Regions from separate parts of the Serpentinimonas maccroryi genome, predicted to be linked through region 4. Evidence: predicted binding sites of a transcription regulator. Region 4 holds the regulator's gene; each other region holds the start of a gene.
What was found. The regulator sigma-54, encoded in region 4, starts transcription at its own class of promoters, with help from an activator protein. The targets are predictions, from matches to a motif close to TGGCANGNAANCTGCTTT.
Positions count from the first base shown of each region.

Region 1 (3,203 bases), 1.3 Mb from region 4:
CCACGATCTGGTACGTAACCGCCGCGCCACTGAGTTCGTCTTCGAGCTCGACGATGGCCCCAAACACCACCCGGCCGCCGGCGTCGAGCGTGGCCGGGTCGATGACCTGAGCCTGCGCCAGCTTGCTCTCGATTTCGGCGATGCGGCCTTCGATGAAGCCCTGGCGCTCTTTGGCGGCGTCGTAGTCGGCGTTCTCGCTCAGGTCGCCTTGGGCGCGCGCCTCGGAGATGGCGTTGATGACCGCCGGGCGGTCGCTGGATTTGAGGCGCTGCAACTCGGATTTGAGCTGTTCGGCGCCGCGCTTGGTTACGGGATAGGTGGGCATTGTTGCGTCTCCAAATGCGAACCGCCGAGCTGTGCAGACCCGGCGGTTGATGAACGGATATTATGCCCGAACGCGGCTGCGCTCCACGGCGTGTCCACGGCGCTCGCGCGGCGCCCTCACTGCGCTTGCAGCACGATGTGCCCCTTAGATGGTGTAGCGCCTATCAAGCCGGTTGCGCGGCGGCTTAGGCGCTTGCGCTCTGCGCCAGCGGCCAGCGCGGCCGCACCGCGAAGCTGTAGCCCTCGCCGCGGGCGTCGGCGGGCATCAGGCCGGCTTGCCAGCGCATCGCGGCGGCCAGCGCGATCATGGCGCCGTTGTCGGTGCACAGGTGCAGCTCGGGGTAGTGCACGCGCAGCCCCAGGCGCTGGGCAGCGGCGTCGAGCTGCTGGCGCAAGCGCTGGTTGGCACCCACGCCGCCGGCCACCACCAGCCGCCGCAAACCGGTTTGCTGCAAGGCGGCGAGCGATTTTTTCAGCAGCACCTCGACGATGGCGGCCTCGGTGGCGGCGGCCAGATCGGCCCGGCGCGCGTCGATTTCAGCGCCCAGCTTGCGCACCTGCGTGAGCACTGCGGTTTTGAGGCCGGCAAAGGAAAAATCCAGATCGCCGCTGTGCAGCAGCGGGCGCGGCAGCTTGAAGGCGTCGGCGCGGCCGTGCTCAGCCAACCGCGCCAGCGCCGGGCCGCCGGGGTAGCCCAACCCGAGCAGCTTGGCCGATTTGTCGAAGGCCTCGCCGGCAGCGTCGTCGATGGTCTCGCCCAGCAAGTGGTAGCGCCCGACACCATCGACGCGCATCAGTTGCGTGTGCCCGCCCGAGACCAGCAGCGCCACAAACGGGAACTCGGGCGCATCGGCGCTCAAAAACGGCGACAGCAGATGCCCCTCGAGGTGGTGCACCCCGAGCGTGGGCTTGCCCAGCGCCGCCGCCATGCCGCACGCCACCCCGGCCCCCACCAGCAAGGCCCCAGCCAAGCCCGGGCCGCGCGTAAACGCCAAACAGTCGATCTGCTGCAGCGTGCAGTCGGCCTGCCGCAACACGCTGTGGGTGAGCGGCAACACGCGCCGGATGTGGTCGCGGCTGGCCAGTTCGGGCACCACGCCGCCATACGACTCGTGCATCTGCACCTGGCTGTGCAGGGCTTGGGCCAGCAGCCGCGGCGGAGCCGCACCGGCCTCGGCGCGCACCAAAGCCACCCCGGTTTCATCGCACGAGCTTTCGATTCCCAAAATCAGCATGGGATGAGTGTAAGGCAGGCACGGTATTGCGCGACACCCTTACCGCGACACCCTCCCTCGCCCCATAAGGGCATGGAAATTGCTTGAAACATGTGCCGCAACCCCGGCGCCGCCTGACCACCCCCTCGATGACCTCCAGCCTCAGTTTCCTACTGGCCGCCAAACACACCGAACTGAGCGAGTTGCAGCGGCTGGCGCAGAGCATTGCGCTGGCCCGCAGCACCGCCGCGCTGGTGCATGAATTGCAACGCGAACGCGGACTCTCCAGCCTCTGGGTGGGGCAGGCCAGCATGGGGCAGGCCCCACCCGAATCGGACTTGCGCCAGCAAACCCGGTGCACCGACCGCTGGGTCGCGCAGTGGCTGCACGAGTCCGCAGCCTTGATCGCCGCCCCCTCAGCGCACGGTGCGCGGCTGTTGAGCCGGGTGGCCTACGCGCTGCAAGGGCTGGAGGCGCTGGCGCTGCTGCGCTCGCGCGTGGCCGCCATGGCACTGGGCACACAAGGCCTGTCGGCCGATTACGCGCGCCTGATCGCCAGTTTGCTGGCGGTCGTGTTCGAGGCCGCCGACAGCGCCAGCGCGCCCGAACTGCTGCGTCCACTGGTGGCGCTGTTCAACCTGATGCAAGGCAAAGAGTGGGCCGGCCAAGAGCGCGCCGCTGGCGCCGCCCTGCTCGCCAGCGCACAGGCGCAAGCGCACGAACAGGCGCACCTGATTGATCTGATCGAGGCGCAGCAGCGTTGCCTGGAAGTGTTTGAGTCCTTTGCCAGCGCAGCGCTGCTGCCATTCTGGCAGGAGCGCCAGCGCGCCCAGCCTCTGGTCGAGCGCAGCCGCATGCGCCGTTTGCTGCTGCAAACACCGGCCGGTGGGGCGCTGGAGCCGGCACAGAGCAGGGTCTGGTTTGCCTGCTGCAGCCAGTGCATGGACGAAATGCGCCCGGTCGAGGACCAATTGACGCAATCTTTGGTAGCTCAAGCCAGCGCCTGCATGGCGCAGGTGCAAGCCGAAATCGGGCAACTCGAACAGCGCCAGCACCAGGCCGGCAGCGCGGCCAACGGGGCCAACGGGGCCAGCGAAACACAGCGGAGCAGCGCGTTTTTTGAGGCTGCGCGCCCCACCCTCCAGCCCACACCCCAAGGGCTGGCGGGCGGTTTGGAAAAATCGGTGCTCGACCTGGTGCAAGAACAGGGCCAGCGGCTGCAAGCCGCCGCCGCCGAGTTGGAAACGCTGCGCGCCAGCCTCAACGAGCGCAAACTGATCGAGCGCGCCAAAGGCCTGCTCATGGCGCACCAGCAGCTCGATGAGCCGACCGCACACAAAGCCCTGCGCGAGCTGGCCATGAACCAGAACAAGCGCATGGTGGATGTGGCCGAGGCGGTGCTCTCGATGAGCCGCCTGCTTGCACCAAGAAGGTAAGCAACCGGGCCCGAATTTGGTGCGCCGGGGCGGCAAAAGGGTGCAAAGGCAGCACCAGAGCCCCAATCACCCCGCAAAATCAACCCCAAAGCACTTTGGCACGGAATCTGCTTGATTGACTGCATGGTTCGCGCCAATGGCGGCTCGAACCCGGCTCGCAGAGCCGCAGGGGCAACGGCGTCCCTCCAACCCGCTTTCACGGTGGGCACTGGAGGACGCCGTTTTTCAT
Region 1 is NZ_AP014569.1:1,047,118-1,050,320, forward strand. Features, by position in the region: gene greA (transcription elongation factor GreA) at 1-325, opposite strand, end outside; gene tsaD (tRNA (adenosine(37)-N6)-threonylcarbamoyltransferase complex transferase subunit TsaD) at 510-1,559, opposite strand; gene SMCB_RS04905 (nitrate regulatory protein) at 1,688-2,974, shown strand.
Region 1: a site for sigma-54 is predicted at 1,628-1,645, ahead of SMCB_RS04905 (nitrate regulatory protein). Genes of this name have one in related genera too.

Region 2 (3,203 bases), 780 kb from region 4:
ACAGGCCGCCCTCGGGCGGCTTTGTCATTTCTGGAGGTGGATTTTTGCGCACTGTTGTCTACGTCGATGGCTACAACCTGTACTACGGGTTGCTCAGAAAAACCACGCTCAAGTGGCTGGATCTGTACGCCCTGTTTCGCGACCACGCACTTGATTCTGAGGTTGATCTGGTTGAAGTCCGCTACTACACGGCGCCGGTGTTGGGCCGGATGTGCGATGACCAGGAGTCGCCCCAACGCCAGCGACGCTATCTGCAGGCGCTGCGCAAGATGTACCCTGCGCAGAATCACCATTGTCGAAGGCAAGATCATCGCCACAACGCCTTTCCAGCGACTGGTCACCCCGATTGCCCAAGCGCCGGATCTGCAGAGGGTGCAGGTTTACGATTTCAACGAAAAGAAAACCGACGTCAACCTCGCGGCGGATTTGATCGCTGGTGCTTGGACTGGCGCCTACGAGCAGGCGGTTGTGTGCAGCAACGACTCTGACTTGGAAGCTGCGCTGGCAACGGTGCGGCGTCATCATGCCGAGCTTCGCTTGGGGCTGGTAGCCCCGATTCCTGGTGATGATCACCGCCGGATCTCGAGCGACCTGTCGCGGCATGTCCATTGGTCAAAACCGCTGAGCCCAGTACACCTGAGAAATGCCCAGTTGCCCGAGCGCATTCCTCATTCGGCGTTGAGCAAGCCGCCGTCTTGGTAACCAAAAACATGCGCCCACCCGCGCCAACGCCCACTTAGAAAAGCTTGCGCTGCGCTGCGCCACAGCCTTTGGGGCACAATTCCACGCATGAGTAGCAGACCGCAGCCGCCGCATTACCCCCGCCTTCGCCCCCACCCCCGCCGCGCCCTGCTGCGCGCGCTGCTGGCCGTGGGCGCGGGGGGGCTGCTGGCGGCTTGCGGGCCGCGCTCGCCCTTTGCCGGCATCGACATCACCGGCGCCAGCTACGCCCAGGGCTTTGACCTGACCGACCACAACGGCGTGCGCCGAACCCTGGCCGACTTTAGGGGGCAGGTGGTGGCCCTATTTTTTGGCTTCGTGCACTGCCCCGATGTGTGCCCCACCAGCATGGGCAACCTGGCCCATGCGCGGCGGCTGTTGGGCGCGCAGGCCGAGCGCCTGCAGGTGCTGTTTGTGAGCCTAGACCCGGCGCGCGACACGCCCGAGATCATGCGCGCCTACATGGCCGCCTTCGACCCCAGCTTTTTGGCCCTCTACGCCCCCGAGGCCGATCTGCCCGCGCTGGCGCGTGCGTTTCGGGTGTACTTCAGGCGCGTCGAGGGCAGCACCCCCGGCAGTTACACCATCGACCACTCGGCCGGCAAATTCTTGTTCGACCCCTCGGGCCGCGTGCGCGTGCACCACGCCTTTGGCAGCAGCGCGCAGGCCATTGCAGCCGACGTCAAGCTGCTGCTGGCCGAGCCCACGCGCAGCTGATGCGGGCAGCGGCTGCGCACAGCTGCTGCACATCAAAATTTAACGTGAAAATTTGATGCGGTTGCGGGCAAGGTGAAGCCCATTTTGCACCCGCCCCGTGTTGTGTAACCGCTTTGCGTCAACGCTTTGCTCCCCTGCAGCCGCCCTGCAGCCGCCCTGCTGCAGCCTACCCAGCCCCAGCGGCACAAAGACTAGCGCCCAGCTTGGCACGGATGCTGCTAGACTGTATGCAACCTCAAGCCCCTTGAGGTCGGTTTTAGGCTCAACTCGTGTTTTTCAACCACTCTTGGAGGGAACTTCCCATGAAACGTGTACAAAAAGGCTTCACCCTGATCGAACTGATGATCGTGGTGGCCATCATCGGCATTTTGGCGGCGATTGCCATTCCGGCGTATCAAAACTTCACGGCGCGCGCTAAGGCCGGGGCTGCCCTTTCTGAAATTACAGCCGGCAAAGTTGGTATTGATGAAATGATGGCAAATTTGCCAGCCCTGCAGGGTACTCAGACGTTCGAGCAATTGGCTGTTGCTAGGTCTGGTGTTAGTCAGACCGATACAGCCAACTGCGGTGCCGGTGCTGGCATTGTCGTTGCTGCCGCTGCTGACGGGACTGCGAGTTTGACTTGTACCATCATTGGTGGCCCTGCACCTGTTGCCGGTGAATTTATTCGCTTGAGTCGGGCTGCCACCGGTGTTTGGTCATGCCAGACCAATATTGGGACTGCTAATGATGCTTCTTTGCGGCCTGCGGGTTGCACTTTCTCAGCAACGTGATCCTTTAGGCTGCGGGTCTGGATTCAGGTTGGCTACCATTGCCAGCCCGTGCCCGCCATCTTAGGGTTGGCAGTTTGCAACCATCAGGGCCCTTCGGGGCCCTTTTTAGTTCCTCGTCCCCCCTACGCCGTGTCCGCAGAGCTCGTCGCGCCCGCCGCTCGCCGCGCCCAGCGCTGCCCCCTTCACCCCCCAGCCTATCCCGCTCCGAGGTAAACGCATCGGCATCAATCCAGCTTGTAGCCCGCAGTTTGAAGTGATTGGGCGACAAAATCTCCCTTCAAGATTGCTATCTTGCGCCCTTATGTGCCCTTGCCCGCGCTCCGGCCAAGCGGGCAGCTCTGCTAAGCCTACAAAACCCTCACGCCAACCAATAAAGCCGCATGGAACCCACATTCGAAGCGCTTGAAGCCCAAGTGTTGCAGCTCTCTGATGCCCAGCGGGCGCGTCTGCTCGACCGGGTGCTGGCCAGCCTAGATGTGGACCCGGCCAGCGTCGCGGTGTGGGACGCCGTTGCCCAAGCGCGCGAGCGCAGCGCCGCACAAGACCCATCGCTCATGCTTCCCCTCGATTCCGTGCTGGAGCGCTTGCGTGCCCAACTGACGTGAGCCGGTCTATACACCGGCTGGCCGCCCTCGATCTGCGGTAGGCAGCCCCGGCCCGTTGCCCCCTCAACCCCCCAACTTATCCCGCTCCGAGGTAAACGCATCGGCATAAAACCCGTGCTCGGGCAGGCCGGCGGTGGCAACGTCGCGCTGTGCGGCTCAGCCCATCAATCCACGTTTTGTGGCCATAGGGCCACATATAGTGGATTTTCCGAAAAAATACCTAAAATATGGAGCCATGGTCACAAAAGAGGCATCGTGAGCGCCGCCGACATCCTTTTTACCCCCAGCGTACAGCGCGTGCTGGCTGCCACCCTCGCGCACCCGGAGCGGGCCTACACCCTGAAAGAGTTACTGGCCGTGGCCGCATCGGGTAGGGGCAATACCCAGC
Region 2 is NZ_AP014569.1:525,881-529,083, forward strand. Features, by position in the region: gene SMCB_RS02365 (NYN domain-containing protein) at 217-702, shown strand; gene SMCB_RS02370 (SCO family protein) at 790-1,437, shown strand; gene SMCB_RS12340 (pilin) at 1,740-2,210, shown strand; gene SMCB_RS02380 (addiction module protein) at 2,591-2,815, shown strand; gene SMCB_RS13275 (nucleotidyltransferase domain-containing protein) at 3,071-3,203, shown strand, end outside.
Region 2: a site for sigma-54 is predicted at 1,642-1,659, ahead of SMCB_RS12340 (pilin). Genes of this name have one in related genera too.

Region 3 (3,203 bases), 600 kb from region 4:
GGCCAAAGATTTCTTCTTGGAAGATGCGCATCTTGTTGTGGCCCTTGAACAGCGTGGGCTGCACGTAATAGCCGCCGGCCAGCTCGCCGCTCATCTGCGCCTGCGCACCGCCGATCAGCACCTGCGCACCCTCTTGCCGCCCCAGATCGAGGTAGCTGGTGATCTTGGTCAGTTGCTCTTTGGAGGCTTGGGCGCCCAGCATGGTCTCGGTGTCGAGCGGGTTGCCCTGCTTGATCGCCGCCATGCGCTTGAGGCAGCGCTCGATGAACGCGTCGTAGATCGATTCGTGGATCAGGGCGCGCGAGGGGCAGGTGCAGACCTCGCCTTGGTTGAAGGCAAACAGCACCAGCCCTTCGATCGCTTTGTCGAGGAAGGCGTCGTCGTGCGCCATGACATCGGCAAAGAACACGTTGGGCGATTTGCCGCCCAGCTCGAGCGTGGCCGGGATCAGGTTGTTGGCCGCCGCCTGCGCGATCACGCGCCCGGTGCTGGTGGAGCCGGTGAAGGCGATTTTGGCGATGCGCTTGCTCTGCGCCAGCGGCAAGCCGGCTTCGCGCCCGTAGCCGTTGACGATGTTGAGCACCCCGGGCGGCAGCAGGTCGGCAATCAGCCCGGCCAAGATCAAGATCGAGACAGGGGTCGATTCGGCCGGCTTGAGCACCACGCAGTTGCCCGCGGCCAGCGCCGGCGCCAGTTTCCAAGCCGCCATCAGAATGGGGAAGTTCCACGGGATGATCTGCCCGACCACGCCCAGCGGCTCGTGCAGGTGATAGGCCACGGTCTGGCTGTCGATCTCGCTGATGGCGCCCTCTTGCGCCCGGATGCAACCGGCGAAGTAGCGGAAATGGTCCACCGCCAGCGGGATGTCGGCGTTGAGCGTCTCGCGCATCGGCTTGCCGTTGTCCACGGTTTCGGCGTAGGCCAGCAGCTCGAGGTTGCTCTCGATGCGGTCGGCGATCTTGAGCAAAATGTTTGAGCGTTCGGTTACCGAGGCTTGGCCCCAAGCGCCGGCGGCGGCGTGGGCGGCGTCGAGGGCGCGCTCGATGTCGCGGGCGTTGGAGCGCGCCACCCGGGTATAGACCTTGCCGCTGATGGGCGTGATGACGTCGAAATACTGACCGTCGGCCGGGGCGGTCCATTTGCCGCCGATGAAGTTGTCGTACTGTGGCTGGTAGGCGATTTTGGCGCCTGGGCTGCCTGGGGCTGCGTAAATCATGGTGTCTTCCTCTGTACGGGGGTTGCAAACAATTGCCGATGTGGCGACGACCTATAACCACGTTTCGTGCCAACCCGGATTTATTTTCTAAGCCATTGATTTGATTGCGCGCACCACCGCAACAGCGATCTGCAGCAGCGGCCCTGCACGCAGGGCGCCGGTTGCAAAACGCGACACCTGTCACAAAACCGGACAGGTGTCGGCGCAGCCGCGCAATAAACCTTGCGCCAGGCCCGTCTAGTGCCTATACTGGCGGCCAGACCTTCAAAAGCAGCGCCCAGGAGACAACATGCGCGCACCCCTGCAGGCATTGGCTCTGCGCACTTGCCGGCAACATTTGCTGGAACACGGTGTCTGCCCGCCCGGCGCCTTGGGCGAGCGGTTGGCGCGCTCGTGGCAGCGCAGCTTGGCTGCGGGCCTGCTGCCCGTGGCGCGGGCCTTGCCCGACCCCTTGGGCCAGACGCAGTTGCGCGACTTGCGCGCCAGCCAGCACGAGTTGCTGGCGCATGCGCTGCCGGCGATGGAGTATTTGTTCGAGCAAGTGCGGCTGGCGCAAGGCATGGTGATTCTGGCCGATGCGGGTGGCACCTTGCTGCACACCTTGGGCGAGGGGCGGTTTTTGAGCAAGGCCGAGCGTGTGGCGCTGTCGGCCGGGGCCACTTGGCACGAAGCGCAGCGCGGCACCAACGCCATCGGCACCGCCTTGGCCGAGGGCGAGGCGGTCGAAATCCAAGGGGCCGAGCACTACCTAGAGCACAACGCTTTCTTGAGTTGCGCCGCCGCCCCGATCGCCTCTGGCACCGGGCGCCTGCTCGGGGTGCTCGACATCTCGGCCGAACACGGGCGCTGGAACCCCTACAGCTTGGGGCTGGTGAACACCGCCGCGCGCAACGTCGAAAACCGCCTGCTCTGCACCCTGCACCCGGGCCAGACGCGGCTGCACCTGCACCCGCGCGCCGAGGGCATCGGCTCGCTGGGCGAAGGCATTGTGGTCGTCGCCGACGACGGCTGCCTGATCGCTGCCAACCGCAGCGCCTGCGCGTGGCTGCGGCTCGACGCCCGGCAACTGGGTACGCCGCCGACCCGGCTCGAGCATTGGCTGCCACTCGATCTGGCGCAGCTGCACGCCCTGCATCAGCGCCAGCCACAGCAGCCCTTGGCGCTGCGGCTGCACGATGGACGCACCCTGTATGGCCAACTGCACCCCGGTGCGGCGGCGCTGGGCTTGCGGTCGCCCACACGGCCGCCTGCATTGAGTCCGGCAGTGCCGAATGCCCCGAATGCCACAATGGTGGGCTTACCCGGTGGAACGGCCCACGCACCCACCGACGCCCTAGCCCGCCTCGACAGCGGCGACAGCGGCTGGCGCAGCGCCTGCGCCAAGGTGCGCCGCATCCTCGACAAACCGATCCCGCTGCTGATTCAGGGCGAATCCGGCGTCGGCAAAGAGTGGCTGGCACGCGCCGCCCACGCCAGCGGGCCCCGGCACGAGCGGCCGTTCGTGGCCCTCAACTGCGCCGCCTTGCCCGAGGGGCTGATCGAGGCCGAGCTGTTTGGCCATGCCCCCGGCGCCTTCACCGGTGCCCGGCGCGAGGGCCGCACCGGGCTGCTGCGCCAAGCCCACGGCGGCACCCTGCTGCTAGACGAAATCGGCGACATGCCGCTGGCCACCCAAACCCGGCTGCTGCGCGTGCTGCAAGAGCGCGAAGTCACGCCGCTGGGCTCGCACAAGGCCGAGCCGCTGGATTTTTTTCTGATCAGCGCCAGCCACCGGCCGCTGCGGCTCGAGGTCGAGGCCGGCCGCTTTCGCGCCGATCTGTACTGGCGCATCAACGGCCTCATGGTCGAACTGCCGCCGCTGCGCCAGCGCAGCGATTTCGAGGCCCTGAGCGCCACCCTGCTGCAAGGCATCGAGCCCGGCCGCACTTTGGCGCTGAGCGCAGCGTTGCTTCAGGCTTTCAAGCAGTACCCATGGCCCGGCAACCTG
Region 3 is NZ_AP014569.1:1,760,207-1,763,409, forward strand. Features, by position in the region: gene exaC (acetaldehyde dehydrogenase ExaC) at 1-1,216, opposite strand, end outside; gene SMCB_RS08115 (sigma-54-dependent Fis family transcriptional regulator) at 1,506-3,203, shown strand, end outside.
Region 3: a site for sigma-54 is predicted at 1,271-1,288, ahead of exaC (acetaldehyde dehydrogenase ExaC). Genes of this name have one in related genera too.

Region 4 (3,203 bases):
CGCGTGGCCAGCGGCGAGGTGGTGGGCCTGCTGGGCCCCAACGGCGCCGGCAAGACGACCTCGTTCTACCTCATCGTGGGGCTGATTCGGCCCGACGCCGGCACCATCTTTCTGGACGGACAGGCGATCCACGGCTTGCCCATCCACCGCCGCGCCCAAATGGGCTTGGGCTACCTGCCCCAAGAGGCCTCGATTTTTCGCAAGCTCACGGTGGCCGAGAACGTGCGTGCGGTGCTGGAATTGCAGCGCGACCCCGACGGCCGGCCGCTGTCGCCGCAGCGCATCGAGCAGCGCCTCGAGGCCTTGCTCGACGAGTTGCACGTGGGCCATTTGCGCGATGCCCCCGCGCCGGCGCTGTCGGGTGGCGAGCGGCGCCGGGTCGAGATCGCCCGCGCCCTGGCCACCGACCCGCGCTTCATCCTACTCGACGAGCCCTTTGCCGGCATCGACCCGATCGCCGTGATCGAGATCCAGCGCATCATCGGCTACTTGAAAGAGCGCGGCATCGGCGTGCTGATCACCGACCACAACGTGCGCGAAACGCTGGGCATCTGCGACCACGCCTGCATCATCAGCGACGGCCGCGTGTTGGCCCAAGGCACCCCGGCCGAGATCGTGGCCAACCCCGAGGTGCGCCGGGTCTATCTGGGCGAGCACTTCCGCCTTTGAGCACGCTGCCGCCATGAAGCAAGGACTGTCGCTGCGCTTGAGCCAGAGCCTGGCGCTCACGCCGCAGCTGCAGCAATCGATCCGCCTGCTGCAGCTGAGCACGCTGGAGCTGGAGCAAGAGCTGGGGCAGATGCTCGACGACAACCCCTTTTTGGAGCGCGATACCTCGGACGACACGCCAAGCGACTCCCTCGATGGCAGCCTCGATGGCAGCCCCGACCGTGGCCTAGCTTCCACCTCCGATGACGGCCTAGGCGGCGCGCCCGAAGCCAGCGCGCTCGCTCCGCCCGAGCCGCCTTGGGCCGCAGCCAGCCCCGAAGCGGATGCGCAATCCGGCATGGATTCGGCTGTGGCCTATGAGGTATCGGCCCACGAGGTATCGGCCAACGAAGTGCCGGCGCTCGACACCGCCTTCGAAGCCGCCTGGGATGGCGAGGCAGCGGCGCTGGGAATGGGCGCGCAAGCCGAGGCCGGCGAACCGGGCGAGCTGGGAGCGCAGGGCGAAGGCCTCGATTGGGGCGAACCGGGCGCGCTGCGCAACGGCGCCGCGCCCGACGCCGACGACGGTTCGGGCCCCGATTGGGCGCGCGCGCCCGAGTCGCTGGCGCAGCACCTGCACCAACAAGCCGGGGCGCTGCGGCTCGAGCCCAGCGTGGCGCTGGCGCTGCACGCGCTGATCGAATCGCTCGACGACAACGGCTACCTGGCCGATGGGCTCGATGAATTGGCTGCGGCGCTGTGCGCCCAGGAGCGCGCCTTTGAGGCGATCAAGGCCAGCGAATCCCTCATTGCAAGCGCACCCGCCACCGGCAACCGCGCTGGGCCGACCGACCCACCAGCGCCAGACCCGCGGCTGGCGCACTGGTTGCACGCGCTGCAGCAGGCCCTCGAGCATCTGCAGCAAATGGAGCCCACCGGTGTGGGTGCGCGCCACTTGGCCGAGTGCTTGCAGCTGCAGATACTGGAGCTGCGCAACAGCCCCGAGAGCCGCACCGCGCTGGCCATCTGCCAGCAGCCGCTCGATCTGCTGGCGCGGCGCGACAGCCGCCGCCTGGCGCAGCTGTGCCGCTGCAGCGAAGCGCTGGTGCGCGCCGCCTTTGGCCTCATCGCCCGCCTCGAACCCAAGCCCGGCCGTCGCTTTGCCGTGCTCGAGCCGCACCAGCTGCGCCCCGACGTGATCGTGACGGTGCAAGGCAGCGGCTTCAAGGTCGCGCTCAACCCCGAGGTGCTGCCGCGGCTGCGCCTGCAAGACGCCTACGCGCTGGCCCTGCGCCAAGGCCGGGGCGGCGAGGCCCACGCCGGCCTGCAGCAGCGGCTGCAAGAGGCGCGCTGGTTCATCAAAAACGTGCAGCAGCGCTTCGACACCATCTTGCGCGTGGCCACGGCCATCGTCGAACGCCAGCACCAGTTTTTCCGCCACGGCGACTTGGCCATGCGGCCGCTGGTGCTGCGCGAAATCGCTGACGAGGTCGGGCTGCACGAATCCACCATCAGCCGCGTGACCAGCGCCAAGTTCATGGCCACGCCGCAAGGCACCTTCGAATTCAAATACTTTTTTGGCTCCGCGCTGGCCACCGAGGCCGGCGCCCACACCTCCAGCACCGCCGTGCGCGCCCTGATTCAGCAGCTCATCGCCGCCGAAAACCCCCAGCAGCCCTTGAGCGACAACCAGATCGCCGACCTGCTCAAGGCCCAGGGCATCGCCTGCGCGCGCCGCACCGTGGCCAAATACCGCGAGGCGCTGCGCATCGCCCCCACCCATCTGCGCCGCGCGCTCTGAACGGCCCCAGCCCACCATGCACAACCTGACCCTGTTCCTGCCCTGCCCCGCCGGGGTGGAAGACTTCCTGCTGGCCGAAGTGCAAGCCATCTGCCCAGCGGCGGCCGCCAGCGCGCAGCGCCAGCGCGGCGGCGTCGAGCTCACCGGCACCTGGGACGATGTGCTGCGGCTCAACCTGCACAGCCGGCTGGCCCAGCGCGTGCTGGTGCGGCTGGCGCTGCAACCTTGCCCGCACGAAGACGCGCTCTACCAAGCCGCCCACCAGGTGCTGTGGGAGCTGTGGTTCACGCCCGCGCAGACCTTCAAGGTCGAGCTCACGGCCCACCAGTGCCCGTTCCAGAGCCTGAACTTTGCCGCCCTGCGCATCAAAGACGCGGTCTGCGACCGCATGCGCGAGCGCTTTGGCCAGCGCCCCAGCGTCGATACCGTGCAACCCCAGGTGCGCCTGCACGCCCACCTGGGGCCGGATCAGGTCTGGCTCTACATCGATACCTCGGGCGAGCCGCTGTTCAAGCGCGGCTGGCGCAGCGACACGGGCGATGCGCCGCTCAAAGAAACGCTGGCCGCCGCGATGATCGCCGCCAGCGGCTGGACTGGCCTGGACGCCCAAGGTCAGCCGCAGCCGCTCTACGACCCCTGCTGCGGCAGCGGCACGGTGGCCATCGAAGCCGCGCAGCGCGCCTTGCAGATCGCGCCGGGCAAACTGCGCCGCTTTGGTTTCGAGCGCCTGCTGCCACACCGGCCCGAACGCTGG
Region 4 is NZ_AP014569.1:2,355,256-2,358,458, forward strand. Features, by position in the region: gene lptB (LPS export ABC transporter ATP-binding protein) at 1-669, shown strand, start outside; gene rpoN (RNA polymerase factor sigma-54) at 683-2,449, shown strand; gene SMCB_RS10865 (THUMP domain-containing class I SAM-dependent RNA methyltransferase) at 2,466-3,203, shown strand, end outside.